DNA from 2 places in the Clostridium sp. LY3-2 genome. Region 2 is predicted to be linked to the other one. Evidence: predicted binding sites of a transcription regulator. Region 2 holds the regulator's gene; the other holds the start of a gene.
What was found. Region 2 encodes Rex, which represses fermentation and respiration genes when NADH is low (regulators of the CRP and FNR family bind a similar motif). Its sites were predicted from a motif close to ATTGTTAANNNNTTAACAAT; they were not measured.
Positions count from the first base shown of each region.

Region 1 (16,858 bases), on a different contig from region 2:
ATAAGCAAATCCAAACATTAAATACATTCTAAATACGTCAGAACCGTATTCGTCTATATAATCGTTTGGTGAGATTGTATTACCTTTTGATTTACTCATTTTTAAACCGTCTGGTCCTAGGATTAATCCTTGGTGAACTAGTGATTTGAAAGGTTCATCAAAGTTTAAGTATCCCATATCTCTTAAAGCTTTAGTTATAAATCTTGCATAAAGTAAGTGCATACAAGCGTGCTCAGGACCACCTACGTATTTATCTACTGGAAGCATTTTATCTATTATATCTTTATTGAAAGCTTCTTTTTCATCTTTGCTATCTGGATATCTTAAGTAGTACCAAGATGAGCAAACGAAAGTATCTAAAGTATCAACTTCTCTTTTTGCAGGTTTTCCGCAGCAAGGACAAGTTGTATTAACGAACTCTTCGCATTTTGCAAGAGGTGATTTTCCATCTGGAGTAAACTCTACGTTGTATGGAAGTTTTACTGGAAGATCTTTTTCTGGTACAGGAACTGTTCCGCAGTCTTCGCAGTAAATCATAGGGATTGGAGCTCCCCAGTATCTTTGTCTTGAAACTAACCAGTCTCTAAGTCTGTAGTTTACTTTTTGCTCACCTAAGCTTAAAGTAGCTAATTTTTCTACTATTTTAACTTTAGCTTCCTTTGTAGTTAATCCGTCAAATTCGCCTGAATTAACTAGTATACCGTGCTCACAGTAAGGAAGAGTAGTCTCTTTAGAATCTTTAGGTTCTATAACTCTTTCTATAGGTAAGTTATATTTAGTTGCGAAAGCAAAATCTCTTTCGTCGTGAGCTGGAACAGCCATAACAGCACCAGTTCCGTAAGTTGCAAGAACATAGTCTGAAACCCAAATAGGAACAACTTTTCCGTTTATAGGGTTAATAGCATATGAACCTGTGAATACACCAGTTTTTTCTTTAGTGTTTGATTGTCTTTCTATTTCAGATTGCTTTAAAGCTTCTTCTTTGTAAGCTTCAATAGCCTTTTTGTTTTCTTCTGTAACAAGACTATCTACTAATTTGTTTTCAGGTGCTAAAACTACATATGAAACACCATTTAAAGTATCAACTCTTGTAGTGAATACATCAAATGATAAATCAGAATCTTTAACTTTAAATGTTACTTCTGCACCAGTAGATTTTCCAATCCAGTGTTTTTGCATAGCAACAGTTTTTTCAGGCCAATCTAAAGTATCTAATTTTTCTAGTAATTCGTCTGCGTAATCTGTTATTTTTAAGAACCATTGAGTTAAGTCCTTTTTAGTAACTTCTGTTGAACATCTTTCACAAGCTCCATCTACAACTTGCTCGTTAGCTAAAACTGTATTACATGAAGGGCACCAGTTAACAGGAGCATTTTTTCTGTATGCTAAGCCTTTTTCATATAATTTTAAGAATAGCCATTGAGTCCATTTGTAATAATCAGGTCTACAAGTAACAACTTCGTTTTCCCAGTTAAACATAGCGCCCATAGCTTTTAATTGAGCTTCCATAGTTTCGATGTTTTTTTCAGTTGAGTCTTGAGGGTGAACCCCTGTTTTTATAGCATAGTTCTCAGCTGGAAGACCAAATGCATCAAACCCCATTGGTTGGAATACATTAAATCCATTCATTCTCTTAAATCTAGCCCAAGTATCAACAGGTCCGTAGTTAAACCAGTGACCAGCGTGTAATTGGCTACCTGATGGGTAAGAGAACATTTCTAAAACGTAAAGTTTTTTATCTAAGTTAGTAGGGTCAAATTTATATAAGTTTTCTTTTTCCCATTTTTCTTGCCACTTTTTATCTATGGCAGTTCCGTAGTTTCCCATTTTTTGTTCCTCCTATAATATATATAATTAATTTTATTTTTTACAAAGATAAAGGATATTAAATAAAAAGAAAATCCTTTCGTCTTTTATGCATTTTAGCATAAGAGACGAAAGGATTCCGTGGTACCACTCTTAATTAGGAAAATTTAATTTCCTCACTCTTTTACTTTAACGGGGTTAACCGTACCTGCTTCTAAACAGATAAACTTATAGACAAGTTCCTGAAATTCAAACTCTGTTTTTCACCAAACAACAGCTCTCTTAACTTTGAAATATGCAGTACTACTTCTAATCATTGCTTTAATTTATTAAGTTTAAATCATTTGAATTTATTATATATATAAGGAAGTTTTTAGTCAAGTGATATTATAAAAAGTTATAGAGTTAGTATAGCATAGATTAAGATTTTTTATGAAAGATGGAGGAGTCTTTAGGAGATTGAAGGAGATTTGAGGACCAGAGAGGCTATATATAATGCGGTAGGTTAAAACTTAATAGGGGTAATAGAAGGTATTTAATTAGGTTTGCTTTAGATATTTAGTAAAGGTAAAATAGAAGATAAGAAATATAACTAGTGGTAGTTATATTTATAAATTTAGGAGAGTGATATTTTGTATTCGACGAAAGAGAATGCGAAAAGTATAGCTTTAGTAATACTAGGGTCATGTATTTTAGCATTCGGAACTTACAATTTTAATTTTCAAAACGAAATTACTGAAGGAGGAGTATTAGGATTAATATTATTAGTAAAAAATATTATGAATATATCTCCATCAATAACTAGTTTGTTAGTAGATTTATCATTATTTGCTATAGGAGCTAGATTCTTTGGTAAAAGATTTATGGCACTTTCAGTTTTATCAAGTTTATCTTTTTCAGCTTCATATAAAGTTTTTGAAAGTATTGGATTTATTATTCCAGACTTTAAAGATAATATGATAATTGCAAGTATACTTGCAGGTATTGGAGTAGGTATTGGTGTTGGGCTTGTAATTAGAGGTGGCGGAGCCGCTGGAGGAGACGATGTTATAGCTCTTTTAGGTAACAAATTTACAAAGCTTAAGATAAATCACATATACCTTTTAACAGATGCTGTTATATTAATAGCATCAATAGTATATTTAGAACCAAAACAAATATTCTTCTCTATAGTAGCTGTTACTATTAGTGGGAAGTTAATCGACATTTTATATAACGGACAAGAAGAAAAAGATGCCAAAGATGATAGCGTAGAAGACGTTAAAGACGGCATAACAATTAATGCATAAATAATGTAAAAATAGCTTAGTATTTACTAGGCTATTTTTTACTTTATTAGCGAATTAAAGGTGCTTTTCTTATTAAAATTAAATAAATTAAAGTTTAATATAAAATTATTAAATCTAATATAATTCTGAGAAATGATTACTTTTATAGGTATAAGTAAATATCTGTAAATGGTATAATTTTATAGAGAGTAATTAATTAAATAGTAGGCTAGAGGAGGAAAGTAGGATGTTTAATTTTAGTACTGGAAGATTCTTTATAGGGGATGGGAATATCTTATATCCATCTATGAGAAAAGGAGAATTTTTTGAGACTAACTTTTTTAGAAAGTTATTAGGGGAAGATGAGGCTTATAATAGAGACCTTGAGATATTTCACGTAAAGGAACATACTTTAGATAATTTAAAATTAGATTTAGATATATGTTTTGATACATTAAATGACTTTATAGAAAAGATAGTACTTCGTGCAGATGATACGGAGATTTTACTTAGCGAAGTAGGGATAGAGAAGGACAGTAGTGTAGAGTATAGCTGGGGTAAAATCGAAGAAATCGATGGAGAAGTATTTATAATATTTAATAATAGTAAATATATAAGATAGTTTTAAAACTATAATTTAAGTGAAAAGGAATGTTAACTTTAGTTAATGTTCCTTTTATTTTTTTATATAAAGAAAAAAATAAGAATATTATGTAGGGGTACTTAAGTATTATATATAAAAGGAATTTATTTAGAGGGGAGTTTAATTAAAATGCTTAAGGATCTTTTTAGTTCATTTTTAGGACAAGGAATAATTGGGTTTGGCGTTATAGCTTTAATAATAGCCTTATCTATATATGGGATAGTTGTTAGTTTAAGGATAAGAAATTCATATAAAGAACTTAACTATGGATTTGAAAGGGGAAGTATCTTAAATTATGAATCAAGAGAAAAAACTTTTGAAAGTAATGTTTTAAATGAAATAGTAAAGGACTTTAAAAATAGTGCACAAAAAGGAACAGATAATATAAATACAGAGGTATTAATATTAAAACATTTGAGAAATAATTTTAACTTAAATGATAAGTTTATGAATATGATACCAGCAATATCAATTGCACTTGGTTTACTTGGTACATTTTTAGGATTAACAGTTGCAATACACTCAACTAAGGGAGTATTAGTTTCTGGTGTTAATTCTATGGAACTTTTCTTAAGTGAAATGGGACTTCCACTTCAAGGTATGGCAAGTGCGTTTTGGACTAGTATCTTTGGTGTTTTTGTATCGATTATATTAAACTTTATTATTTCATTAGTTAAAAGAGAAAAAGATATGTTCTTTGATACTTTTGAGGATTATTTAGATAATTTAATATATGGAGAAAACTTTTATGGTTTCGCTAAGCAATTTGAAAAGTTTAATAATACTTTAGAAAATACTATGAAAGATTTAACTAAAGAGATGAGGGCTTTATTTAGAGAGGGTGTAGAAGAACTTGTTGAAAAGATAAATAAAAATACTATAGATATGACAGAGACAGCAAAAGAGATGAGTAATTATACAGTAGAACTTAGCCGAGTTATTAAAAGTTTAGATAATACTGTGGATAGTTTTAGCATGCCTGTTGAAATATTTAAAAAATCTATAGATAATTTTGAGATAAACACAGATAAGTTTAAAAACATAATGGATGATGCAACTAGTAATTTATCATTAAAGATAGATTCTCTTGGAGATAAGATAATAACTTTAGAAAAGAGTATAGGTGATGAAAATGTAATAATGACAAAATCATTGCAAACTCTTTTAGGAATTAAAGGAGATTTAGAAATTTCATACAACAGACTTGTAGAGAGCACTGAGTATATTAAAGACTCTATAGATATAAGTTCTAATAAATTAGAAGTTCAACTATCTAATCTTCAAGAAGGTTATGATGGATTTGAAAGAGGTCTTTACGAATTTTTAGAAACTGTAGATTCATTAAAGTCTGGAATAACAGAGAGCGTAACTAGTATTTTAAAACTTGAAATGGAGGATTTATCTAAAGACATAATAAGAGGATTAGATGAATCTATAGCAGGAATAACAGAAGCTACTCAAAGTTTAAGCAAAAATACAAACACTATAGCAAAACTAGTTAAGGCAACAAACGATTGGGCTTTTGCATCTAGAGGATAAAAATGATTTTAAAGTCACTTCTAAAATTTAAGAAGTGGCTTTTAATTTACATTAGAATATTTAAAGTTTAGTGATAATAAATTTAATTAAGAGGAAAGTTTTATTAGTTAGGGAAGAGTGGAGGTTTTAAAGATGAAGTTTAGAAGCAGAAGATATAAAAGAGAAAAAGAAGAGATGTCTTACTGGCCATCTTTTGTAGATATTATGACTACAGTAACTTTAGTTTTCTTTTTTATTATGCTTATATCAATGGCGTTATCAAGTTTGTTTGTAGATAATATATCTAAAAAAAGGGATGCTATTTATAAAGAGATTCAAAGTAAATTAGATAGTAATAATGTTAACAAAGATGTTATGTATTTTAATAAAGAGGAAGGAAAGATAGAGATTAAAACAGAGACTTTATTTGATACTGGAAAATGGGACTTAAAAAAGGACGGTGAAAATTTAGCAAAAGAATTAAATGAAGTATTTTATAAGATACTTAAAGATGAAAAGCTTAATAAAGAGATAGATTATATTGAAATTGTGGGACATACAGATTATGCAGGAACAACTATAGATAATAGGAAATTATCAACAGAAAGGGCAATGAGCTTTTTAAATTCTATGGTTCCAATTAATAGCGATTTAGAAAATGGGTTTGGAGGTAAATTTAAAGCTTCTGGGATGTCAGAGTTTGAGACAAACCCTAAAAAAGAAGATAGAGATAGAGAAAAATATTCAAAAAATGATATGAAAGCCGTTAAAGATCAAAGAAAAATAGAAATAAAGATGGTATTTTCAAATAGGGACTTAGAAGAGGCTATTAAAAGTAGAAATTTAAAGAGGGATAAATAGTTATGGGTAAGACGTTAGAGAGGTATTTTAAGCTTTATAAAGTTCGAGATGATTTAAAGTTAAATTGCGTAATAGAATATGAAAGACTAGAAAATGAAATTGAAAGAGATAAGCTTGATTTAAAAGGTTTAAAAGAAAATTATATAAAAAAGCTTGTATTACCCTGGGTAGTGTTAGATAAAGGATTTAATTATACAAGCAAAATAATAGAGAGAGAATTAGAAAGTAACGATTCAAAAAAATATATAAAGATAGCAAATATTTTAGAAGATATAGGTCTTATTGATAAACCTAAGATTAAGGAAATAAACCCTTTAAAAGATAAGAAGGAGTTAGTTTTTATAAAAGAAAATGGTTTTTTTGAGGAGTTTTCTATAACTTACAGTTCAGATACAGTTCCTTTAGATTTAGAGATAATATCAAATAGGTTAAAAAAGTATATTAAATTAGAAGTTATAAATGGTTTAAAAGAAAGCAAGTTAAAAATTATTTTTAAAATACCAAGATACGAGGATGTAAATAACTTAGAAGATATAATTATCTTTACTGGGATAGACCTTAGACATATTAGTTTTATAGTAAAAAGTGAGAGCGATTATTTATTAGAAGGAAAATCTTTAGAGGGGAATTATCTTAAAGAAAGTATAGTAGAAAAAATTAAAAATTTAAATAATGCAAGTTCTATCTTAGAAGTGATTAAGGTTATGGAAAATGAAATAAAAAGAGAACTACCTGTAGACATATATATTGAAGCTTTTAATAGAGCTTTTGCTTTAAAAGAATTTGATATAGGATTTTCTATGTTTTTAGAAGAATACTTCTTAAAAAATCCTATAGTATTAAAAAGTAATATAGATTATTTAAAAGAAATGTATAAAAGAAAAATAATAACTAATAATTCTAAGGAATTAATAAGCTATTTAAACTTGATTTTAGAAGAGGATTTAGAAGGCAGGAAGGCTTTAATAAATCTAAAAGAATATAGTAGAGATTTTGATTATAGTTTTATAAATGAAGTTAAGGATATTTATAAAAATACTTCAGATAAAGAAGGTTTAAATATTGTAATAAACAAGATAATAAATTCTAAAGAAATAAAAATAGATAAGGATATGTTAGATATAATTTATTCTTTTTATAAAAAAACATTAGATATAAAAGCATTAGAAAAACTTATTCAAAATAAAGATACTATAAAAAAATTAGACTTAAAATCAAAAGATAAAATTTTGATTTTAGATTATTATAGAAAAACAAGACAAGGGAATTTAAAAGATATTTTTAGATTTTGCGATTCTAGCATAGATGAAAGTGATTATATAAAAAAGACAATGATAAACATAATTGAAGATATAATAGACGGAAATGACACTAAAAAGAAAGATGAATTATTTAAAGATAACTCTAAAACTATATTTAAGTTAAGTAAATTTAGTAAAAAGTTATACAATGAATTTATACTACACAAGCTTAACAGTGAAAAAGATGGGCTTGATATATTTATATACGAAGAAGCTTTATTGAAAATCAAAGATAGAGATTTAAAGAAAAGATTATTAGAAAGAGTAATTGATTATTTCGTTTTAGAAAGTGATGAATCAAAGTATGTATCATATATAAATACTTATTTAGAGGAGTACACAGTAGAAGAAGGTTTTATATATGATCTAATAAATAAATTTAGTTTTGATTTAATATTTTTAGGTGTGTTTATAAATAGAATAAGATTTAAAGATAGAAATTTAAAAAGAAAAGTTATAAACAAAGTAACTAACGCCTTTATAGCTTCTAAAAGATATGACCTGTTACCTTTAGTTATAAGAGAATCTAAAAATATAAAAGATTATGATAAAGGAAGAGAAACTCTTTTAAAATTTATTAAAAATTCTAACTTTATAACTGAAAATATCTATGTAAGTACTATAAAAGGTATGATTGAAGTCTTAGATGAAGAAGGCAGAAAAGAAGTATACAGTGAACTTATAAAAAGATGCGATTTACCTTTAGATATAAGGGTAAGGTATTCTAATTTAGTAAAAGATGAATCAAACGAAAAAATCATAATAGAGGAATTTGAAAGAGGAAATACTTCTAGCAAAAAAGCTAAGCTTTTAGCTCTTAGAAACTATTATGAAGATGATTTGAAATTTAAAAGTTTAGCGAGATTTGGAGAAACAAGTGAGGAAATAAGAAGACTTATCTTAAAAAAAGCAGAAGAGAAGTTTAAAGATAATAAAGGGTATGTAAAAGAAATTATAGTTAATTTAGATGAAAAGTCTAAAGAATCCTTAATTTTAAAGAGATCTTTAGAAGATTATTACAAATATAAAGACAACTTAAACTTAGCATATATATTTGGGAATTATAAAGTAGTTTCAAGGTATAGAGGCGATTTAAGTGATAGAGTAAAAGTTAAATCTTTATTTAATGATGAGTTTAAGTCTGGAATAATCTTTAGAAAAGAGGAGTTTAGAGAAACTATATTAAAAATTTTAAGTGAAAACTGGATAAACTATGAAACATTTGATAAAGAATTATATATATTAGAAGAAAGTATAAAAGATAACTCTCTTAAAGATGTTATAAGAAAAGGATTAGACATCTTAAACTTACAAAAGAATTTAATAAATTCTAATTTCACTCTTACAGATTTTAGAGAAGATGCCTTTATAAATACTTCTAGCTTTATATTTCCAAGAAGAATAGAAGGTTTAATAAAATATAAAGAAAATTTATCTTTAAAGGTAGGGGAAAGATTTAAAGATAGAATATTATTAAATGAAAGAAATATAACAAATTTAATTAAAGGATATATATATAATGATATTTTAAATCTTCAAAATAAAGGAGATAAAGAATTAATAAGTTCTTTAAATAATATTTTAAAACGAGAAGATTTAAATAGCTATGATAAATTATATAAAGAGTTAGATTTATTATTTAAAATTAATTTTAAAGAGGGAAGGTATGAAGTGCAAGAAGTGTGATGAAAAAATTAAAGACGTTTCAAAACTATATAGTAATAGCACATCAGAAGATCAGGTGATTTATAATAGATTTTATAATATATACAACTGCTTTTTAAAAAATATAAAAAAGCTTCTTGCAATTATAATAATAATCGTAATATTTTTTATAGGTTATGGAGCTTATAAAGATTTTAAGATAGACCTAAAAGATCCTAAAAATGTTATAGAAAAGTTCTATGAGTTTTCTATAAATGGAGATATAGAAAAAGCATTAGATTACGCATATTTAGATGCGAAATTAAATAAAGAAGAAGAAGTAGAATTTTTTAAATTAGTGAAAGCATATGTATCATCAGATATATATTTTGATGTTTCTATTTTAGATTTAAAAGAAATAGATAATTCTAATAACTATATAACATATGAAGTAACTTATAACTTCATAATAGATAATAAAAAATCTAAAGAATTAAAAGATAAAATAACACTAATAAAAGAAGAAGAACTTTATAGAGTTTCACTCTTAGACGCTTTAAAAGATAAAGGTATAGCTTAAAAAAATATAGTTAAATAAAAAAATGCCTTGTTTTTAAGGCATTTTTTATTTAAATTTCAAAAGCGTTAAATGATAATTCTATTTTTTCAACAGATGGTATAAGTTTAGTTAATTTAACGTTAGACGCTAAAAACATTCTTTTTGATGCTTTAACTTCATCAGATTCAGCATATTTATCACTAAGGTAAATTACTTCCTTAATTCCACTTTGTATAATAGCTTTTGCACATTCGTTGCAAGGGAAAAGGGCAACGTAAAGTTTTGCATTCTCTAAAGAAACACCTCTATTATTTAAAATAGCATTAAGCTCTGCATGAACTACATAAGGGTATTTTGTTTCTAAAAATTCTCCATCTCTACTCCATGAAAATTCATCATCTGAACAACCAAATGCAAATCCATTATATCCAACAGATAAAACTCTGTTAGTTGGGCTTACTATGCAAGCACCAACTTGTGTGCTAGGGTCTTTACTTCTCTTTGCAGATAATAAAGCAAGTCCCATAAAATATTCATCCCAAGATATAAAATCTTTTCTCTTCATATTTATACCTCCTAAATCAAGGTTTAATAATTAATTACATAATTATTATACTATTATATATAATGCAAAAACAAATAAAAATGGTATTTAAAAATATATAAGAAAATGAAGGAATTTAAAGATAAAATGTATGTAGAAAAATAGTCAAAGAAGTTGACTTTTAAAGGATTAAATGTTTTTTATTATATAAAATATAAGGGTTTGAGTTGGGAAGGTTCTTAAAAAAATAGTGAAAAGGTATAAAAGTTTGTTTAAAAATTAACAAAAAACTATTGAATAATAAAATAAAGGTGGTATAATAAGAGTGTGTTAAGAGTTTAACAATAATAAAAATGTTAATACAAATGTTAATTATATATTTGGGAGGTTTTACAATATGAGAGAAGTTGTAATAGTAAGTGCTGTAAGAACAGCATTAGGAACATACGGTGGAGCACTTAAAGATGTTCCAGCAGTAGACTTAGGAGCTACAGTAATAAAAGAAGCAGTTAAAAAAGCAGGAATCAAACCAGAAATGGTTGACGAAGTTTTAATGGGTAACGTAATTCAAGCAGGTCTTGGACAAAACGTTGCTAGACAAGCAACTTTAAAAGCTGGATTACCAAACGAAGTTTCAGCAATGACTTTAAACAAAGTTTGTGGTTCAGGATTAAGAGCTGTAAGTTTAGCTGCTCAAATGATTAAAGCTGGAGATTGCGATGTAGTAGTTGCAGGTGGTATGGAAAACATGTCAAGAGCACCTTATGCTTTACCAACAGCTAGATGGGGACAAAGAATGGGAGACGGAAAAATGGTTGACACTATGATCAACGACGCTCTTTGGGATGCATTTAACAACTACCACATGGGAATCACTGCAGAAAACATAGCAGAACAATGGAACCTAACTAGAGAAATGCAAGATGCTTTCTCAGCAGAATCACAACAAAAAGCAGAAGCTGCAATAAAAGCTGGAAAATTCAAAGATGAAATAGTACCAGTTGTTATTCCTCAAAGAAAAGGAGATCCAAAAGTATTTGATACTGATGAATTCCCAAGATTCGGAACAACTGCTGAAAGCTTAGGAAAATTAAGACCAGCATTTAAAAAAGATGGTACAGTTACAGCAGGTAATGCTTCAGGAATAAACGATGGAGCTGCAGCTTTAGTAGTAATGAGCGCTGAAAAAGCTGAAGAATTAGGAATTAAACCAATGGCTAAAATCCTTTCATACGGATCAAAAGGATTAGATCCATCAATAATGGGATACGGACCATTCTATGCAACTAAGAGAGCATTAGAAGGAACTGGATTAGAAGTTAAAGATATTGACTTAGTAGAAGCTAACGAAGCATTCGCAGCACAAAGTTTAGCAGTAGCTAAAGATTTAGGATTCGATATGTCAAAAGTTAACGTTAATGGTGGAGCAATAGCTTTAGGACACCCAGTAGGTGCTTCAGGAGCTAGAATCCTAGTTACTTTACTTCACGAAATGGAAAAAAGAGATGCTAAAACTGGTTTAGCAACACTTTGTATCGGTGGAGGAATGGGAACTGCATTAATCGTAGAGAGATAGTAGGACCTTTCAAATAAAATAATATAAATAGAGACCACATAGCATATCATGCTATGTGGTTTTTTTTAGCTTTTTTAGTAGGTATTAATAATTATATTAAATGGTATATTTTCTAAATCGTAAAAGTATCAGTCTTTTACTTTTGAAATTATTAAAAAAAATAGGAATAAAATAATAAAAGAATAATAAAACTACATATATGATGACAATAAACAAATGATAATAAAAAGATAACTATATGAACAAATTATTAACAAAAGGTTATAAAATCGATTTTTGTGCAACTTGTCTATAATGTTAATTCAATTGTGTCTCACAAAAAACGGAAAATATACCTTTTTTTATTGATAACATGACTGAATTTTCTGACAATTGAAATTTAATTTAAAAATAGTTGTAAGATGAAGAGAAAAAGAGTAAAGTGGTTAAAAAGGGTTAAAACATAGTAAAAACACTTCAAAAAGGAATTTTATTGCCTAAAATAGACAAAAATTGAATTTCAATTAGGAAATTATCTACACTATAATGATTTAGAAAGACATAAGGAGGCGAATATGGTTATAGATTTAAAAAGCTTACTTAGGAACACAGCAAAGTCTAGTTTACTTGTAGTCGGCCTTGGAGTTATCGCATTACTTATAATAAATCCAAAATACGTAGAACCTTTTGTGATAGGATTTTTAATAAGTCTTGCAAATTTCATAATAGGCGGATCTCTATCAGAAAAAAGTATCAATTCAAAAGCTGATCTTAAGGGATTATTATTGATGGTTAGTTTTGTAATAAGAATAATCCTTGTTGCCGGTATCGGTATCTTGTTATTATTGCAAAACCAATACAACATAATTCTTTACGTTATAGGCTATATGTCTAATTTCATTTCCCTTTTTATGGCTATTAAATATGAAGAAAGGAAGTGATTGAGTGAACAGTCTAATGGATAAGGTTAGTAGCTTTATAAATAGTCTAGGAAGTGTAATAATCCAGCAGTGGGTTATCATAGTTTTAATCGCTATAGTTTTATGGCTACTTACTAGAAATTTAAAAGTTATTCCAGAAAGCAAAAAGCAAAACATTGTTGAGATGGGTATAGAAGGATTTAGCAACTGGGTAAAATCAACTATGGGCGACAGTTATATCGGCTATGCACCATTTGTAGGTTCTCTTGCGATTTTCGTATTTGTTATGAACGTAACAGACCTTTTAGGGTTCAAGCCACCAACATCAGATTTCAGTGTTGCTTTAGCTTTATCATTACTTACATTCCTTATAGTTCAAATTAATTCAATAAGAGAAAATGGATTATTTGGTTACTTAAAAGGATATGGACATCCAACTGCAGCTCTTTTACCTATAAACATACTTGAAAGAGTAATGTTACCTGTAACATTAAGTTTCAGACTTTTCGGTAACATAACAGTTGCGGTAGTAATAATGGAATTAGTTTATCAAGCATTAGGAAATGTAGCATGGATTGCTCAATTAGCTATCCCAGTACCACTTATGGGTTACTTTGACCTATTTGATGGAGTGCTTCAAAGTTTTATATTTACAATATTAACTATGATAAATATAAAAATGATAGCAGAAGAATAAAAAAAACAATTTATTTTTAGGAGGAATTATTTATGTCAGGACAAGAATTTATCATTGGAATGCGTGCAATCGGAGCAGGATTAGCAATTATATCAGCATTAGGAGCAGGAGTAGGTATCGGTAACGCGACAGCAAGTCTTCTAAAAAGTATAGCAAGACAACCAGAAGCTAAGGGTAGCTTAATGTCAACTTACTTCATAGGTTGTGCTTTAGCAGAAACTACAGCAATATATGGATTACTAGTATCATTCATACTATTATTCGTTGGAATAAAATAATTAAATTTGCTATAAAAAAATAGGTTTTTAAGCCTGGAAGGGAGGCTTTGATTTGGATATTAATATGTCTATAGATATTCCAAAGATTATTGTCACTTTAGTAAACTTAGGGATATTAGTTTGGATAGTAAAAAAAATAGCGTTTGATAAAGTTAATGCTATTATCAAACAAAGAAAAGATCGTATAGAAGATACAATATCTAAAGCTGATGAAGATTTAGAAAAAGCAAGGATCTTAAAAGTACAAAACGAAAGAGAAATAACTACTTCAAAGAAAAAAGGTAAAGAAATAGTTGATGAATATAAGGTTAAAGCTGATGATCTTAAAAAAGAAATAGTCAATGATGCTAAAGTTGAAGCTGAGAGACTATTAGAGAGATCTAGAGATGAAATCACAAGAGAAAAAGAAAAAGCAGAACATGAAATGAGAAATAATATATTAAACATTTCAATGCTAATTTCAGAAAAAGCTCTAGGTGAGAGTATAAGCGAGGAAAAGCATAAAGAACTTATAGATGACTATATTAGCAAGGTAGGTATGTAATATGTACGAATACCTAGATAGGAGATATGCTAAAGCCTTATATGAAGTAGCGGAAGAAAAAGGTAAGGTAGAGGAATATTTAAGAGATCTTAGAGAAATTTGTGACCTTATCGATAGTAATGAGGAATTAAAAAAGTTAGTTGATTATCCTCAAGTTAGTACAAAAAAGAAAAAGAAAATAATGATAAAGCTTCTTAAAGGACAAATAGACGAAGAATTATTATCTTTTATACTTATCCTTATAGAAAAAGGAAGAATTCATTACATTAGAGAAAAGCTTAATCAAATGGAATTAATACATCTAGAAAAGCAAAACATAGTTACAGCTTTAGTAAAGAGTGTTATTCCTTTAAGTGAAGATCAATCTTCTAAATTAAAAGCTAATTTAGAAAAGAAATTTAACAAGAATGTTATATTAGAATATGAAATTGATAAGAGTATTTTAGGTGGATTATACGTAAGAGTTGGTAACGAAGTAATTGACGGTTCAATTAAATCAAAACTTGAAGAAATGAAATCACTAATACTTAAAAGCGAATAGAGGTGAAGCTATGAATATCAAACCAGAAGAAATTACTTCTATAATTAAAAGTGAAATAGAAAGATACGACAAAGAAATTAAAACTATAAACTCAGGTACAATAATCCAAATCGGAGACGGAGTTGCTAGGGTATTTGGATTAGATGACTGTATGGAAGGTGAGCTTTTAGAGTTCCCTAATGGTGTTTATGGAATGGCTTTAAACCTTGAGCAAGATAACGTAGGTTGCGTTCTTTTAGGACCAGAAGAAGGTATAAAAGAAGGAGACGTTGTTAAAAGAACTGAGAAAATAGTTGAAGTTGGAGTTGGAGAAAACTTAATAGGTAGAGTTGTTAACGCACTTGCAGAACCTATTGATGGAAAAGGCCCAATAAAAGCAGAAACTACTAGACCAATTGAAGTTCAAGCTCCAGGAATACTTGAAAGAAGTTCAGTTAACGAACCACTACAAACAGGTATAAAAGCAATAGATTCAATGATTCCAATAGGTAAAGGACAAAGAGAACTTATCATTGGAGATAGACAAATAGGTAAGACTGCTATAGGAATAGATACAATAATCAACCAAAAAGGTAAAGATGTTATATGTATTTATGTAGCAATCGGACAAAAACAATCAACAGTAGCTTATATAGTTAACACATTACAAGAAATGGGAGCTATGGATTATACAACAGTAGTAGCTGCAACTGCATCAGAAACAGCACCACTACAATACTTAGCACCATACGTAGGATGTACTATAGGTGAGCACTTTATGCATCAAGGTAAAGATGTATTAGTAATATACGATGACTTATCTAAGCACGCTGTTGCTTACAGAACAATGTCACTATTACTTAAAAGACCACCAGGAAGAGAAGCTTATCCAGGGGATGTTTTCTACATCCATTCAAGATTACTTGAAAGAGCAGCTAAACTTTCAGAAGAATTAGGAAGCGGTTCTTTAACAGCACTTCCAATAATCGAAACATTAGCAGGAGACGTTACTGCTTATATACCAACAAACGTTATTTCAATTACAGATGGTCAAATATTCCTTGAAGGAGATTTATTCTATTCAGGTCAAAGACCAGCTGTTAATGCAGGTATTTCTGTATCAAGGGTTGGAGGTAACGCTCAAATTAAAGCTATGAAACAAGTTTCAAGTACTTTAAGACTAGAGCTTGCTCAATACAGAGAATTAGCAGCATTTGCTCAATTCGGTTCAGACCTTGATAGAGATACAATGATGAGACTTGAAAAAGGTAAGAGATTAGTAGAGATCTTAAAACAAGACCAATACAGCCCAATGGACGTAGAAGATCAAATAATGATCCTTTATGCAGCTGTTAATAATTTCTTATCAGATATAGAAGTAGTAAGTATCAAAAAATTTGAAAGAGAATTCTTAGAATACATGAACGTACATCACAGAGAAGTAGGAAAAGCAATCATTGAAGGTAAAGTTTTAACTGATGAAGTTAAAGGAATGCTTGAAAGCGGAATAGTAGAATTTAAGAAAAAATTCTTAAATGATGGCGTTTAATATTTGGTAGAAAATTAAGGAGTTGACGATATGGCAGGAGCAGGACTTATTGAAATAAAGAGAAGAATTAAGTCAGTTCAAAGTACTAGAAAAATCACAAAAGCCATGGGACTTGTTTCTACCTCAAAGTTAAGAAGAGCTAGAGCAAACTTAAACCTAAATGAAACTTTCTTTGATACGACTTTAGATATAACTAAAGATGTATTTAATGAAATAGATGGATTTATGGATTCAGTTTACTTAAAAGGTAATGGCTCTAAAAGAAAACTATATATAGTTCTTGCATCTGATACAGGATTATGCGGAGGATACAATGTCAGCTTAGCTCTTAGATTAAGAGAACAAGTTAAAACAAACGGAGAAGAAGCTGAAGTAATCTGTGTAGGTAAAAAAGGTGTTTCATACGTTAAAAGATATGGATTTAATTGTGTAGGAGAATATTTAGATATACAAGACCATCCTAATTTTAAAGAGATGCTTCCTATATATAATCATGCATTAAGATTATATAAAGATAGTGAATATGGTGAAATAAATGTAGTTTATACTAGATTTAATTCGCCTGTATCACAGGAAGTTAAAATTGAAAGATTATTACCTGTTAAATTAGAAAAGGAAAATGTAGGAGACTATACAATAGAACCGAGAGAC
Region 1 covers NZ_JAMDLQ010000062.1:2,301-19,158, forward strand. The annotation lists gene leuS (leucine--tRNA ligase) at 1-1,827, opposite strand, end outside; T-box leader at 1,928-2,132, opposite strand; gene M4I33_RS16120 (YitT family protein) at 2,439-3,095, shown strand; gene M4I33_RS16125 (hypothetical protein) at 3,322-3,696, shown strand; gene M4I33_RS16130 (MotA/TolQ/ExbB proton channel family protein) at 3,847-5,256, shown strand; gene M4I33_RS16135 (OmpA family protein) at 5,389-6,096, shown strand; gene M4I33_RS16140 (hypothetical protein) at 6,099-9,083, shown strand; gene M4I33_RS16145 (hypothetical protein) at 9,064-9,621, shown strand; gene M4I33_RS16150 (dCMP deaminase family protein) at 9,671-10,165, opposite strand; gene M4I33_RS16155 (acetyl-CoA C-acetyltransferase) at 10,542-11,720, shown strand; gene M4I33_RS16160 (hypothetical protein) at 12,275-12,640, shown strand; gene M4I33_RS16165 (F0F1 ATP synthase subunit A) at 12,645-13,316, shown strand; gene atpE (ATP synthase F0 subunit C) at 13,349-13,594, shown strand; gene M4I33_RS16175 (F0F1 ATP synthase subunit B) at 13,647-14,138, shown strand; gene M4I33_RS16180 (F0F1 ATP synthase subunit delta) at 14,140-14,679, shown strand; gene atpA (F0F1 ATP synthase subunit alpha) at 14,690-16,207, shown strand; gene atpG (ATP synthase F1 subunit gamma) at 16,238-16,858, shown strand, end outside.
Region 1: a site for Rex is predicted at 10,471-10,490, ahead of M4I33_RS16155 (acetyl-CoA C-acetyltransferase). Genes of this name have one in related genera too.

Region 2 (16,858 bases):
AAGATATAGATAAAGAAAGAGTAGTAGCTATAGGGATAGGTTCTCCAGGGCCTTTAGATGTAAAAAATGGTCTTATTGCAGAACCAGCTAATTTGCCTTTTAAAAATTATAATATAGTAAAAGAATTAGAAGATGCTTTTAAAATTTCAGTTTATTTAGATAACGATGCAAACGTAGCTACTTTAGCAGAGCACAGGTTTGGAGCTGGAATAAACACTGAAAATATGGTATACGTAACTGTAAGTACTGGAATTGGGGGAGGTGCTATATTAAATGGTAAAATATATAGAGGTAGCACTTCAAACGCTTTAGAAGTAGGACATACAACTGTAAGCACTAGAGGAAGAAGGTGTGGCTGTGGAAACAGAGGCTGCGTAGAATCTTTATCTTCAGGAACTGCAATTTCAAATTTAGCAAATGAAGCTCTAAAAAGCAGAGTAAAAACTTCTTTAAGAGAATATGATGAAGTAACAGCAAAAGTCTTTAAAGAAGCTAAAAATGGTGATAGATTATCAAAAGAAATCTTAAAAGAATCTCTTTCTTACTTAGGAGTAGCTGTTTCAAATTATGCAAATATATTTGATCCAGATATGATAGTAATAGGTGGCGGTATTTCAAATGAGTGGGATATCCTATCTGAAAGTATAAAAGAAGAGATGGAAAAGAGATGCTTAAGTACTATTTTAAATAACTGTAAGATAGTTAAAGCAAAGCTTGACGGAAAGTCAGGAGTGCTTGGTGCTATTGCACTTGCAATAACAAAAATGGATTAAAAATTATTTAAATAAAAATTGGGCTATACTAAATATGTATAGTCCAATTTTATTAATTTGAAGTCATATGTAAAATTTATTTATTAATTTGGTTAATTTAATAAAAATAATTTGAAAAATTCAAATATAAGACTATAATTAATTTATTGGAATAAATTTAAAGATATAGGCAAAAAATTTAAATTAGCCAAGAAAACAAACTACTTTAAAAATTAAGTTTATAGTAGAATTATTATAAATTCACTTAAATATTATAAGGAAGTGATGTTAAGATGATGGCAGGCACACATAAGCTTATCGCTACAAACATCTATAACAATTTTGATATTGATAAGCAAATGTTTGTAAGCAAGAGATCTTATATATGGGGCAATATAAAGCCAGATTATATATCAAAATACAAGTTAAAAAAGCATTATTTTAATGAAAGTATAGATATGATTATTGAAATAATAGAAACTTTATCAGAACTTTCAATAGACGAGATTAGAAATGATATAGGAATTGGGAAATTTAGTGCAGCACTAGGAGTAGCAACTCATTTTATATGTGATTATTACTGCTTAGCTCATTATGAGAGATGGGAATTTAAAAACGCTATTAAAAAGCACGTGACGTATGAAAGAGAATTATCTAAAATAGCTAAAAGCTACGAACTTAAAAACCTTTCTTGTTTAACGCATAAAGGAATCGAGATAAATAGAATTAGAGATTTTATAGATACGACTTTAGAACTTTATTCAAAAGATCCTGGAACAGAAAGTGATTTAAACTTTGCATATTACGTAAGTAACACAATAATAAACGTTATATTAGATAATATAATTGAAAACAGTGTAAAAATAGCAGAAGCTATTTAAAAAGATGTTGAACTTTTAAAGTTCAACATCTTTTTTTATAAAATAAGAAATTAAATTATATAGAGCAGAGTGCTAAAAAGCTATCTATTATGAATGTATAACAACAACAGGCAAGTCTTTTAAGTTTTTATCGTAAGGTGCAAGGCCTACGCTTCCATCAAAGTTATTTATAAGTGTTACGTTAGTGATTTCGCCAGACTTAGTCATATCAACAGCAGCGGTCTTATCGATTTGGTGACCGTTTGATAATTCATAACCTACGATTCTTCCCCCTTGTTTAACAAGCTTAGTTATTTTAAGATTTTTTTCCATTAAAAAGACCTCCAAAAGAATATTTAATATAAATAATTAATAATATGTTTAGTAAACATAATTTCAATATTATCATTCGTAAAATAATTATAAATTATTCAGATTTAAAGTTGACAAAATTACTAAACAATCATACAATGAACATATGAACAATCATTCATATGAAAAGAGGGATTTTATGAAAGAAGCAGATAGATGTAACTGTAATGTCATTCACGAAGAAGTAGTGAATGAAGTTAAAGATAAACTTCCAAAAGAAGAAACATTATACGATTTAGCAGAACTTTTTAAAGTTTTTGGAGATACAACTAGAATTAAAATTATTTGCGCACTTTACGAAGCTGAGATGTGCGTTTGTGATTTAGCAGTACTTTTAAATATGACTCAATCAGCTATATCACATCAGTTAAGAACGTTAAAAGCTAACAGGTTAGTTAAATTTAGAAGAGCTGGAAAAGTAGTATATTACTCACTTGATGACGAGCATATCATGAAAATATTTAATCAAGGATTAGACCACGTAAGTGAATAAAGGGGGACAAGAATATGGATGCTAAACTTAAACTATTATTAGAAGGTTTAGATTGTGCAAACTGTGCAGGTAAAATTGAAAATATAGTTAATAACTTCGATGAAGTAAAAGAAGCTAGTATAAACTTTTCATTTAAGCTATTAATTATATCTTATGATGAAGAAAAGATTACAGAAAAAGAACTTATAGATAAAGTAACTAAGGTAGTAAACGAACTTGAGCCTCAAGTTAAAGTAATGAAATATAAAATAGCATCAAACAAAAAAGTAAATAACGAACCAAAATCTAAAATTAAATTAACTTTAGAAGGATTAGACTGCGCTCACTGTGCGAGTAAGATTGAAGAAAAGGTAAATAACTTAAATAACGTAGAAAGCGCAAGTTTAAATTTTCCTATGAAGCTTCTTATAATTAATTATGATAAAGATAAAGCTTCAGAAGATAATATTATAAAATCAGCAAAAACTATAGTAAATGATTTAGAACCAGAAGTAAAAGTTAATAAGTATAAAGGTAGCGTATCTAAAACTAATACTTTATAACCTACAGAAAAAGAAAATAAAATAATCCAAGTTATAAAAGAAAACTATGGATTATTCGCAGGTACAATATTCTTTATTTTAGCTATGGCTTTAGATAAAAACGTTTGGTTATTTTTAATATCTTATGTTTTAGTAGGAAAAGGAGTATTACTAACTGCTTTTAATAATATCAGAAAAGGAAAAGTGTTTGATGAAAACTTCTTAATGTCAGTTGCAACTATAGGTGCATTTGCTGTAGGGGAGTACCCTGAAGGTGTTGCAGTTATGATTTTCTACGAAATAGGAGAATTATTTCAAAGCTACGCTGTTAATAGGTCAAGAAAATCAATATCAGCCCTTATGGATATAAAAGCAGAATATGCAAACCTAATTACAAGCAAAGGTGAAATTAAAGAAGTAAATCCAGAAGACGTAAAAGTTAATGATATAATCCTAATAAAATCAGGGGAAAGAGTTCCTTTAGATGGTGAGATAATCGAAGGAAGTACAAGCGTTGATTCTTCTGCTTTAACAGGTGAATCACTTCCAGTATCTAAAAAGCCTAAAGATGAACTTTTAGCAGGTTCTATAAACTTAGGTGGCGTTATAAAGGTTAAGGTTTTAAAAGAGTTTGAAGATTCAACTGTTGCAAGAATACTAGAGTTAGTTCAAAATGCTAGTTCTAAAAAGGCAGAAACTGAAAAATTCATAACTAAATTTGCAAAATACTATACACCAATAGTAGTATTTTCAGCTTTAGCACTTGCAATAATCCCACCACTTGTAATTCCAAACACTACTTTTGATGAGTGGATATATAGAGCGTTAATATTCTTAGTAGTTTCTTGTCCTTGTGCTTTAGTAGTATCAGTTCCTTTAGGACTTTTTGCAGGGATAGGAGGAGCTTCTAAAAAAGGAATATTAATTAAAGGTGGAAACTATCTAGAAGCTTTAAAAGACGTAGATACAGTAGTATTTGATAAAACAGGTACTTTAACTAAAGGTACTTTTAAAGTAACAAAGATAATATCAGATGATTCTAGTAAAAGCGAAGTATTAAGATATGCAGCTTTAGGAGAGCAATACTCAACTCACCCTATAGCTACTTCAATACTTGAAGAATTTAAATTATCTAAAAAAGAAGAAATAGGAAAAGTTAAAATAGATAAACATGAAGAAGTAAGTGGTAAAGGGATAGTTTACTATATAGATTCAAAAGAAGTTTTAGTTGGTAATAGCAAGCTTATGGCACTTAAAAACGTTAAAACTCCTGAAATTTTAGAGATAGGAACTATAATACACGTTGCTTTAGATTCAAGATATATAGGAAGTATCGTAATTTCAGATCAAATAAAAGAAAATTCAAAAGAAGCTATAGAAGAACTTAAGGCTTTAGGAATTAAAAATGTAGTAATGCTTACAGGTGATAACAAAAATGCAGCAGAAAAAGTTTCAAAAGAACTAGGCATTGATAACGTGTATGCAGAATTATTACCTCAAGATAAAGTTACAAAGATTGAAGAATTACTAGAAGGAGAAAATAAAGGCAAAGTTGCCTTTGTTGGAGATGGTATAAATGATGCCCCAGTTTTAGCTAGAGCGGATGTTGGAGTAGCTATGGGAGGAATAGGTTCAGATGCAGCTATAGAAGCCGCAGACGTAGTTTTAATGAAGGATGAACCTACAGCATTACCAGAATCAATTAAAATAGCAAGAAAAACAAGCAAAATCTTATGGCAAAATATATATTTCTCTCTAGGAGTAAAATTAATAGTATTAGTTTTAGCAACACTTGGAGATGCAAATATGTGGGAAGCTGTTTTTGCAGATGTTGGAGTAACATTAATCGCAGTTTTAAATTCGATGAGAGCCCTTAAATAATAAATTTTAAGAAAAGAAAAACTAGGCGTTGCCTAGTTTTTCTGAATTTATATTAAGAATGTATTTTAAATTTCATAAATATATATGGCGAAATAGTAAGGCCATAAAAGCATAAAGAAAAATATTTTAAAAATTCTATGATTAAAGTCTTATTAAAAAGGTTAAAAATAGAGTATATAAGAATTAATCCTATAGCTAAGATTAAAAGTTTTAAAATATTTTGTTTTACATCAGCCTTAGGGTTAAAGTTAATACTTTTTTGGTCGATTAATAAAGATAGATTAAGACCTAAAAAAGACCCTATAGCTTTAGTAAGGTCAGAACTTTTAAAAATTACTCCTAAAATTAAGAAAATAACTAAAGTTATTAAAAATAGTTTTTTAGGCTTATCGTAGGATAAATCAAAAATTCTATTTGAAACAAACACAGATACTATTCCAAAGATAGTTCCAAAAATAACATCTATAGGCCAATGCACACCTAAATAAAGTCTTGATAGTGGAACGAGCACCATCATCACTATACCAAGGGCTAAAATCCACCTCCTTTTAAATTGAGTTATTAAAAAGGTAAAGGCGGTAGCATTACCTTGTGAGTGGCCGGAAGGAAAGGAGCTTCCAGTAGCAGTATTAATTTCGCTACTTTTAATTCCAGGGGTTCCTATAGGACGAGATTCGTTAAAAATTCCTTTTAATATGTTATTTAAACAAAAAGAAAAAAGCATAGCATATATAAATTTAAACCCAATCTTTTTATTTAAAAATAAAAAGAAGATTATACCTAAAATCACACCGAGAGTTTGACCTCCTAGATTTGTTATGATTTTAAAGAAGGTATCTAAGGAAGGGTTTGCATAGCTTTGAATAAATTGTATTACTTCCATTATATGTCCTCCATAAATTATGTAGTTTGAAAATAATTATAACAGAAAAAAATAGATTTAAAACTACAGTATATAAAATATATCAATATACTATATAAATGAAAAATATAATTAGAAAACTTAAAAAAAATAGATTATTTTTATTGATTTATGGTAATATAAAATAGATAGTTAAAAAATTCACCCAGTTTTAAGGGAATTTGGTAGTAATATAACTTAAAAGACAAATAAAAGCAATTAAAGGAGAGCAGTATGGAAAAGAAAAAGAATATTTCAATGGCTGTAATTAAAAGATTGCCTAAGTATCATAGATATTTAAATGAATTATTAAATAATGATGTAGATAGAATTTCTTCAAAAGAATTAGGGGAGAAGATAGGCTTTACAGCTTCTCAAATAAGACAGGATTTAAATTGTTTTGGTGACTTCGGGCAACAAGGTTATGGTTATAACGTTAGAGCATTAAGTAATGAGATAAGTAAGATTTTAGGGCTAGATAGAGACTATGATGCAGTTATAGTTGGTGCTGGTAATATAGGGCAAGCGATTGCAAACTATACTAGATTTGGTCAAATGAAAATGAACTTTACAGCAATTTTTGATGCAAATCCAAAATTAGTAGGGTTAAGAATAAGAGATGTAGAGATCAGAGAGATTGATAATTTAAATACATACTTAGAAGGCAAGAATACAGATGTTGGTGTTATTTGTGTTCCTAGAATCAACGCTCAAAAGGTATGTGATTCACTAGTAAATGGTGGAGTTAAAGCAATATGGAACTTCGCACCTGTAGATTTAGTAGTGCCAGATGACGTAATAGTTGAGAATGTTCACTTAAGTGAAAGTTTATTAACTTTAATTTATCTTTTACACGATAAAGAATCAAACAAATAAAAATTAGAATAAAATAAGATTGTTAAAAATTTTACACAAAGTTACTAAAAAATATTGCAAAATTTTTAACAAAGTTATATAATAATAATTGAAGTTGAGAGACTTCAATTATTTTTTTGCCGTTATTTGTGAAACAAATAACAAAGAGAGAAATTTTATAATAGATTACAAGTTTAGGTATAAAATGAAAATTTATAATATAAAAGGGTTAATTTTACTCTAATAACCTTTTGATTGTGTTTTAGGAGGATTCAGTGATGGAATTAAACAACGTACTTCTTGAAAAAGAAGGAAACTTAGCTATTGTAACTATCAATAGACCAAAGGCATTAAATGCTTTAAACTCAGAAACTCTTAAAGAGTTAAACATGGTAGTTGAAGATCTTGAAAAAGATAATAACATCTATGCAGTAATTCTTACAGGTGCTGGAGAAAAATCTTTTGTAGCTGGAGCTGATATTTCAGAAATGAAAGATTTAGATGAAAAAGGTGGAGAAGAATTTGGTGCTTTAGGAAATAAAGTATTCAGAAGACTTGAAACTTTAGACAAGCCAGTTATAGCAGCAATCTCAGGATTCGCTTTAGGTGGAGGATGCGAGCTTGCAATGGCATGTGATATAAGAATAGCTTCAGAAAAAGCTAGATTTGCACAACCAGAAGCAGGACTTGGAATAACACCAGGATTTGGGGGAACTCAAAGATTAGCTAGAATCGTTGGAGAAGGTAAAGCTAAGGAGCTTATCTACACTTGCGATATGATTAAAGCTGATGAAGCTTTAAGAATAGGATTAGTTAATAAAGTAGTAGCTTTAGAAGAATTAATGGCAGAAGCTAGAAAAATGGCTTCAAAAATCATGGCAAACGCTCCGATAGCAGTTAGATTATGTAAAGATGCAATTGGAAGAGGAATGCAAGTTGATATGGATAGAGCTATAATGATAGAAGCTGAAGACTTCGGAAAATGTTTCGCGACAGAAGACCAAGTTGAAGGTATGACAGCATTCATGGAAAGAAGAGAAAAGAATTTCCAAAACAAATAGTTAATATATAAAATTTAGGGTGTATTGAACAGGAGGGTAATTTAAATGAATTTCCAATTAACTAGAGAACAAGAATTAGTAAGACAAATGGTTAGAGAATTTGCTAACAACGAAGTTAAGCCAATAGCAGCAGAGATTGATGAAACTGAAAGATTCCCAATGGAAAATGTTAAGAAAATGGCTGAATTAGGAATGATGGGTATCCCATTCCCTAAAGAGTACGAAGGAGCAGGTGGAGACACTTTATCATATATCTTAGCAGTTGAAGAATTATCAAAAGTATGTGGTACTACAGGAGTTATTCTTTCAGCTCACACTTCACTTTGTGGAGCAGTTATAAACCAATTTGGTAAACCAGATCAAAAAGCTAAATACTTACCAGACTTAGCAAGCGGAAGAAAAGTTGGTGCTTTCGGACTAACTGAACCAGGAGCTGGTACTGATGCTGCAGGACAACAAACTACAGCAGTTTTAGATGGAGATAACTACATCCTTAACGGATCAAAAATATTCATAACAAATGGTGGAGTTGCTGAAACTTTCATAATATTTGCTATGACAGATAAATCTAAAGGAACAAAAGGAATTTCAGCTTTCATAGTTGAAAAAGCATTCCCAGGGTTCTCAATAGGTAAAGTAGAAGATAAGCTTGGAATCAGAGCATCATCAACTACAGAGTTAATAATGGAAAACTGTATCGTACCAAAAGAAAACCTACTTGGACAAGAAGGTAGAGGATTTGGTATAGCAATGAAAACTCTTGACGGAGGAAGAATTGGTATAGCAGCTCAAGCTTTAGGTATCGCAGAAGGAGCTTTAGAAGAAGCTGTTAACTACATGAAAGAAAGAAAACAATTCGGTAGACCACTTTCAGCATTCCAAGGATTACAATGGATGATAGCTGAAATGGATACAAAAGTAGAAGCTGCAAGATACTTAGTTTACAAAGCTGCTACTTTAAAAGAAGCAGGTCTTCCATACTCAGTAGAAGCTGCAAGAGCTAAATTATACGCAGCAGAAGTTGCTATGGATGTAACTACTAAAGCAGTTCAAATCTTCGGTGGATATGGTTACACTAAAGAATACCCAGTTGAAAGAATGATGAGAGATGCTAAAATCACAGAAATTTACGAAGGAACTTCAGAAGTTCAAAAAATGGTTATAGCAGGAAGTAAGTTAAGATAGGGAGGTCAATAAAAAATGAATATATTAGTTTGTTTAAAACAAGTTCCAGATACTACAGCAGTTAAAATAGATCCTAAAACAGGAACACTTATAAGAGATGGAGTTCCATCAATAATTAACCCAGAAGATAAGCATGCTTTAGAAGCAGCACTTCAAATAAAAGACAAGAGTGGGGCAAAAATTACAGTAATAAGTATGGGACCTCCACAAGCACAAAACGCATTAAGAGAAGCTTTATGTATGGGAGCTGACGATGCAATCCTTATAACTGATAGAGCATTTGCAGGAGCTGATACTTTAGCTACATCAAAAGCTTTAGCAGGAGCAATCAAAAAATTAGAGTATGATATAGTTTTCGCTGGAAGACAAGCTATCGATGGAGATACAGCACAAGTTGGACCAGAAATAGCAGAACACTTAAATATACCTCAAGTAACTTACGTTCAAGGTGTAGAAGTTAAAGAAAACGGATTATTAGTAAATAGAGCATTAGAAGACGGACACGAAATGATAGAAGTTCAAACTCCATGTCTTTTAACAGCGATCGAAGAGTTAAATCACCCAAGATATATGAACTGTGGATTAATCTTTGATACAGTAGATAAAGAAATAACTATATGGTCAGCAGACGATATAGATGTAGATAAAGCAGAATTAGGACTAAAAGGTTCACCAACTAAAGTTAAAAAGTCAATGACTAAAGAAGCTAAGGGAGCTGGAGAATTAGTTAAAGAAGGTCCAAAAGACTCTGTTGCATACGTAATCGGAAAATTAAAAGAAAAGCACTACATCTAAGGAAAGTTTGGGAGGTAATTGAAAATGAATATAGCAGATTTCAAAGGTGTTTGGGTATTCGCTGAACAAAGAGAAGGCGAATTACAAAAAGTATCATTAGAATTATTAGGCGAAGGTAGAAGAATAGCAGACGAATTAGGAGTAGAGCTTACAGCTTTATTATTAGGACATAACATATCAGATTTAGCTGAAACTTTAGGAAACCACGGTGCAGATAAAGTTATCGTTTGTGATCACAAAGATTTAGAGCACTATACTACAGATGGATATACAAAAGTTATCTGTGACTTAGCTAAAGAAAGAAAACCTGGAATATTATTCGTAGGAGCAACTTTCATAGGAAGAGACTTAGGTCCAAGAGTTGCAGCTAGATTAGAAACAGGATTAACAGCTGACTGTACTCAATTAGCTGTAGAAGTTGAAAATGGAGATTTATTAGCTACAAGACCAGCATTCGGTGGAAACTTAATGGCTACAATCGCATGCCCAGATCACAGACCACAAATGGCTACTGTAAGACCTGGAGTTTTCTCAAAAATCGATGAGAGAAAACCTAACTTAGAAATTGAAAATGTTGAAGTTAAATTAGCAGATTCAGATATCAGAACAAAAGTAGTTGAAATAGTTAAAGAAACTAAAGATGTTGTTGATATAAGTGAAGCAAACTTCTTAGTTGCAGGTGGTAGAGGAGTAGGAAGCAAAGAAAACTTTGATAAACTACAAGAACTTGCAGACGTACTTGGTGGAGCAGTTGCAGCATCAAGAGGAGCTATAGATAAAGGATGGGTTGAAAGAGATTACCAAGTAGGTCAAACAGGAAAAACAGTTAGACCTAACATCTACATTGCATGTGGTATTTCAGGAGCTATCCAACATACAGCTGGTATGCAAGAATCAGATATGATCATTGCTATAAATAAAGATGAAACAGCTCCAATCATGAAATTAGCTGACTACGCTATCGTTGGTGATGTTAATAAAGTATTACCAGAAATGATCGCTCAATTCAAAGCAGCAAAAAACTAATTTAGAAATTTTAAATTAAATGCATTTTACTAGAGATTCTAGTAAAATGCATAAATGTAAATAGATATCGGAAAATATATAATCTTCGACTAGAAGTTTAGGAGGGTAAAATTATGAAAAAGATATTTGTATTAGGTGCAGGAACTATGGGAGCTGGAATCGTTCAAGCTTTCGCACAAAAAGGGTATGAAGTAATAGTAAGAGATATTAAACAAGAGTTCGTTGAAAAAGGAATCGCAGGAATAGATAAAGGTCTTTCAAGATTAGTTTCAAAAGGGAAAATGACTGAAGAAACTAGAGAAGAAATATTAAGCAGAATTTCAGGAACTACTGATATGAATTTAGCAGCTGATTGTGACTTAGTAGTAGAAGCAGCTGTAGAGAATATGAAAATCAAAAAAGAAATATTCGCAGAATTAGATAGAATCTGTAAACCAGAAACTATCTTAGCTTCAAATACTTAATCATTATCAATAACTGAAGTTGCTTCAGCTACAAACAGAGTTGATAAAGTTATAGGAATGCACTTCTTTAACCCAGCTCCAGTAATGAAGTTAGTTGAAATAATAAGAGGAATAGCTACAAGCCAAGAAACTTTTGATGCAGTTAAAGATTTATCAGTAGCTATAGGAAAAGAGCCTGTAGAAGTTGCAGAAGCTCCAGGATTCGTTGTAAACAGAATCTTAATCCCAATGATAAACGAAGCTACATTCATACTTCAAGAAGGAATCGCTTCAGTTGAAGATATAGATGCAGCTATGAAATATGGTGCTAACCACCCAATGGGACCTTTAGCATTAGGAGATCTTATAGGATTAGATGTATGTCTTGCAATCATGGACGTATTATATAGCGAAACTGGTGATAGCAAATACAGAGCATCAAGCTTATTAAGAAAATACGTAAGAGCTGGATGGCTTGGAAGAAAGTCAGGAAAAGGTTTCTACGACTACAGCAGATAATAAATACGTGTTTAATTTCATTAATATATATATAGGTAGGTATCTTAAGGGATGCCTATCTTTTTTTTGCTATAAAGGAAATTATAAGAATAAAGTTATATTTTAAGCGTAGTACCTCACAATTTGGTAATAAGTGGGTAGAAGGAACTAATCAATAACAAATAATAAAAAATGAAAAAAACTACACCATTGTTACGAGATATTATTGGTACAAGGGATTTTCGCTATATTCATATAAATTTTCGATATTTTGGACAAGTGTAAATTATTAAGACAAGTTATCTAAAAAAGATAAAAGTAGACAAGTAAATTATAAAAGGACAAGCTATAAAAATATACCGATATTAAGGCTAAAATTCAAAGAAATTAAATTACTTTTACACAAAAAATAGAACTTATTAAATTAGATAAAATAGTATGTTTTTCATAAGATCCTTCATAAATATAAACGAACCAATTTAAATAAACTTGAAGATACTTTGTAGCAACACTTCTAAATTTTCTAAGCCATCTTCTTAAATTCAATATAAAATCAGAACAATTATTAAGTAAAATTTCCCCTTCATCTTTAGAAATTTCTAATTCTTTCTTTTTATGAAGAGCATAGTTTAACTTCTTCGATACAAGATAAGAAAACCTATCTTTTCCTGGCAAGAAATAAGTATTAAATACAGGAGTGAATGCATTTAATAAACCTTCTATAGATTCCTGTGTAGGGCTCATAGAATCAAAGGATATCTTAGCTAGAGAGTAATTATTTTTATTAATAGTAGTAGCTACAAAGATATTTTTTCTTCTAGAAATAGTGCAAACGGGGGGCGCCTTTTGCCCTTTAAAGTTTTCTAAGAACTTAGTATGTCTCATAGCTGTAACTATATGTGTTCTTCTTGAATCAGTATAAGTTCCAATATGCTTTAGTATCTTGTGTCTCCACCTAAAAGAAGTTTCTGTACAGATATTTAGCCTTTCTGCACAATCTCTTATTGTAGCACCAGATATCATAAGACGAGTATATTTATCCCAAAGTTCTACACTCTTTCTAGTGTTATGCCAGACAAGTCCAGTCCCTTCATTAAAAGTTTTAAGACAATCTTTACATTGATACCTTTGGACGCATCTATATTTACCGTATTTAATAAAGTGTTTTGAATCACAATGGGGACAAGTAGATGTATGTACCATAATCTCACCTCGAAAAATTTTGATTTTTTTAGTTATTTTGATTATGGACATAAAAAAATGCCTTTATTCAGTCAATTTTATTAAAATACCAACAAAGAAGCAAAACAATGTTGTAGAGGAAGTGAACATTACTATAGAGCAAGGTGGAAAATTTAAAAAATATAAATAAACTGTAAAGGAATAAATAGAATATATGTGAAAGCATTATAAAATAAGGAATAAAAATTATATGTAATATGGTAATATCGGATAAATATAAAAGAAATGTAAGTAAAACATAGGGGTTAGCGTATTGTGGTGATAAGGGTTGTCCTTGTAAAATAAAGATAGAGTTAAATACTTAACAAATAGGTTATAACTCTATTACTTATTTTCACAAAGGAGGAAGTATGAAGAGAAAAGCAATACTATCAGTATTATTAGGTGCAGTTACTTTAATCACGGTGGGGTGTACGAACACTATTGATAACCAAAGCAAAAATGGAGAAAATAACACTAAAATCGTTGAAGATAACAATAGTATAAAAAATTCAAGTGACAACAATAAGTCAAAAGATGATAATGCTAGAGAAAAAGAAGAAAAAGTAAATGAGTCTAATAATAAAGAAGAAAATAAAACTGGAACTTCTATTTCTAAAAAGGAAAAAAATAAGGATAAGCTAGTTTAAGTAAAGGATAATAAGACTAGTAATAAAGCTTCAGAAGGTAACTCTAAAAAGGTAGAAGACAATTCCAATAAAGAGAGTAATAATACTTCAAATAATGAAGCTAAGCCTAAAGTCCAAAGATACTATTCAAATAACAATACTACTAATAATCAAAAAGATAATTCTAATGTTAATAATAATACTAATAACAACGTAACTAATGAAAGTTCTTATATGTCAGCTGTTGAAAGTGAAATAATTAATATAGTAAATAGTGAAAGAGCTAAAGCAGGCAAAAAAGCTTTATCTTATAACGCTACTATGCAATCTTATGGAAGACAAAAATCTAAAGATATGGCAATAAATAATTATTTTTCGCATGAAGACCTGTCAAATCGAACAGAATATGATAAAATGAAATCAAATGGAGTAAAAATAAATGCATGGGGAGAGAATATTGCATATATGAGTAACAGAAGTCCAGAAGTTTTAGCAAGAGAGTTTATGAACAACTGGATGAATTCTCCGGGACACAGAGCTAACATTTTAAGTGGTAACTTCACAGGTATAGGTGTTGGAGTTTATAAGTCAGGGGATAAAATTTATGCAACTCAAGAATTCTGTGCATAATTAAAATAGCCTTCGGGTTGTAGAATTCTTCTTAAATATTTTAGATTTACAAGAGAAAAAGGTTAAGATTGAATAATACAACTTTATTTAATAAAGGGATGTTTCTAACGCGTTAGAAACATCCCTTTTAAATTTATATTATTTAACTTTTCTTTTATTTAAATCTGTTTTAGAAAAATTCTTTTTAGAAGATTTATTATTTTTGTTTAAAAGATATTTTATACCTTTTATTATAAGTTTTATTATTAAGTAAATAACAAAAACAAAGATAAATCCGTATAATCCCCAAAAGACATCCCCAAATTCCATATTACCAGCACCAGTTAATTTTTGCTGTATCTCAATAGAGACAGTTATAAAAATTAAAATAGTAAAAGTATATATAAATGATACTGCTGTAATTGAATATTTAGCTAAAACTCTAAATAATACTTGTGCAAAAGCAAAAATAAAAATTCCTATTACACCTATAAATATAAAGTGAAGTTCTTTGTCTGTAAAATTATATCCCATAGATGATAGGTAATGTATAGTTTTATCATGAATTGAGTTCATGATATTAACTAGGTCTTTAATTATTTCAACCATAGATAAATCCCCCTTAAATAATGTCATTATATATTTTATCACAATATTTATCTTATTTTATAATCAGTCTTTCAATGTAAGCTAAATTTAATAGATTGTATGTAATTCTTAAAACTTATTGTAATATTTAGGAAAATAATGATATAATTGTGAAATGAAAATTCGGAATTACAGGGGGTTATATTGATGTATAAAATAGTTAAAAAGAAGACTTTAGCAGATAATTTATATTCTTTGGATATAGAAGCTAAAAGAGTTAGTAAAAGTGCAAAACCGGGGCAATTTATTATCATAAAAAATGATGAAAAAGGTGAGAGAATTCCTTTAACTATAGCTGATTTTAATAAAGACTTAGGAACTGTAACTGTAGTATTTCAAACTATGGGAAAGAGCACTAAAGATTTAGCTAAGTTTAACGAAGGAGATAGCGTTTTAGACTTTGTTGGGCCTTTAGGAATGCCTAGTGAATTTGTAAATGAAGACTTAGAAGAATTAAAAAAGGAAAAAATATTATTTGTTTGTGGAGGAGTAGGGGCGGCTCCAGTATATCCTCAAGTGAAATGGATGAAAGAAAACAATATAGATGTTGATGTAATAATAGGAAGTAGAAATAAAGATTTAATTATACTTGAAGAAGAAATGAGAAAAGTAGCTAAAAATTTATATATAGCTACTGATGACGGGTCTTACGGATTTAAAGGAAGAGTTACTGATCTTTTAGAAGATTTAGTTAATAATAGAGGAAAAAAATACACTCACGCTATAATTATAGGACCTATGATAATGATGAAATTTATGGCTAGTTTAACTAAAAAACTTAATATAAAAACTACAGTTAGCTTAAATCCTATAATGGTAGATGGGACTGGTATGTGCGGTGCTTGTAGAGTTACTGTAGGAGGAGAAGTTAAGTTTGCTTGTGTTGATGGACCTGAGTTTGATGGACATTTAGTAGACTATGATGAGGCTATGAGAAGGCAAACTATGTATAAAACAGAAGAGGGAAGAAAAGCCTTAAAAGAAATAGAAGGTAACACTCACCACGGTGGCTGTGGAAATTGCGGGGGTGAAGAGTAATGGCTAATTTAGATAGAATGAAAAGAATTCCTGTATTAGAACAAGAAGCTAAGGTTCGTAATAGAAACTTTAACGAGGTTTGTTTAGGATATAGAGAAGAAGATGCAGTTAAAGAAGCTAACAGGTGTTTAGGGTGTAAAAATCCAAAGTGCGTAGGAAATTGCCCTGTAAATATAGATATACCTGAATTTATAAAAGGAATTAAAGAAGAGAATTTTGAAGGAGCTATAAAATCTATAGCAAAATCATCATCTCTTCCAGCTGTGTGTGGGAGAGTTTGTCCTCAAGAAAGCCAATGCGAGGGTGCTTGTGTCCTTGGAATAAAAGGTGAGCCAGTATCTATAGGTAAGCTTGAAAGGTTTGTAGCTGATTGGTCTAGAGAAAATGAAATAGATTTATCGGAAATAGAGACTAAACTAAATAAAAAGGTAGCAGTTATAGGAAGTGGACCAGCTGGGCTTACTTGTGCTGGTGATTTAGCAAAACTAGGGTATGACGTTACTATATTTGAAGCTCTTCACGAGCCTGGTGGAGTTTTAGTTTATGGTATCCCAGAGTTTAGACTTCCAAAAGATACTGTAGTTAAAAGTGAAATAGAAAATGTTAAAAAGCTTGGAGTAAAGATTGAGACTAATGTAATTATAGGCAGGACTATTACTATAGATGAGCTTTTCGAAGAGGAAGGTTTTGAAGCTGTGTTTGTAGGTTCTGGAGCTGGACTTCCAAAGTTTATGGGGATAAAAGGTGAAAACTCTAACGGAGTATTTTCTGCAAATGAGTTTTTAACTAGAAATAATTTAATGAAAGCTTTTAAAGAAGGATACGAAACTCCTATAAAGCTTGGAAAAAAGGTTTGTGTTGTAGGTGGGGGAAATGTTGCTATGGATGCAGCTAGAACTGCACTTAGGCTTGGTGCTGAAACGCATATAGTTTATAGAAGAGGCTTAGATGAGCTTCCAGCTAGAATAGAAGAGATTCATCATGCTAAAGAGGAAGGTATAATCTTTGACGTTTTAACAAACCCCATAGAGATTTTAAGTGATGAAGAAGGCTGGGTTTCTGGAATGAAA
Region 2 covers NZ_JAMDLQ010000022.1:103,674-120,531, forward strand. The annotation lists gene M4I33_RS07875 (ROK family protein) at 1-773, shown strand, start outside; gene M4I33_RS07880 (zinc dependent phospholipase C family protein) at 1,046-1,633, shown strand; gene M4I33_RS07885 (DUF3892 domain-containing protein) at 1,721-1,945, opposite strand; gene M4I33_RS07890 (metalloregulator ArsR/SmtB family transcription factor) at 2,124-2,477, shown strand; partial or broken gene M4I33_RS07895 (heavy metal translocating P-type ATPase) at 2,492-4,879, shown strand; gene M4I33_RS07900 (phosphatase PAP2 family protein) at 4,932-5,762, opposite strand; gene M4I33_RS07905 (redox-sensing transcriptional repressor Rex) at 6,015-6,656, shown strand; gene M4I33_RS07910 (short-chain-enoyl-CoA hydratase) at 6,914-7,696, shown strand; gene M4I33_RS07915 (acyl-CoA dehydrogenase) at 7,742-8,881, shown strand; gene M4I33_RS07920 (electron transfer flavoprotein subunit beta/FixA family protein) at 8,897-9,676, shown strand; gene M4I33_RS07925 (electron transfer flavoprotein subunit alpha/FixB family protein) at 9,701-10,702, shown strand; partial or broken gene M4I33_RS07930 (3-hydroxybutyryl-CoA dehydrogenase) at 10,816-11,664, shown strand; gene M4I33_RS07935 (hypothetical protein) at 12,031-12,846, opposite strand; gene M4I33_RS07940 (hypothetical protein) at 13,236-13,514, shown strand; gene M4I33_RS07945 (CAP domain-containing protein) at 13,728-14,123, shown strand; gene M4I33_RS07950 (hypothetical protein) at 14,262-14,711, opposite strand; gene M4I33_RS07955 (sulfide/dihydroorotate dehydrogenase-like FAD/NAD-binding protein) at 14,898-15,788, shown strand; gene gltA (NADPH-dependent glutamate synthase) at 15,788-16,858, shown strand, end outside.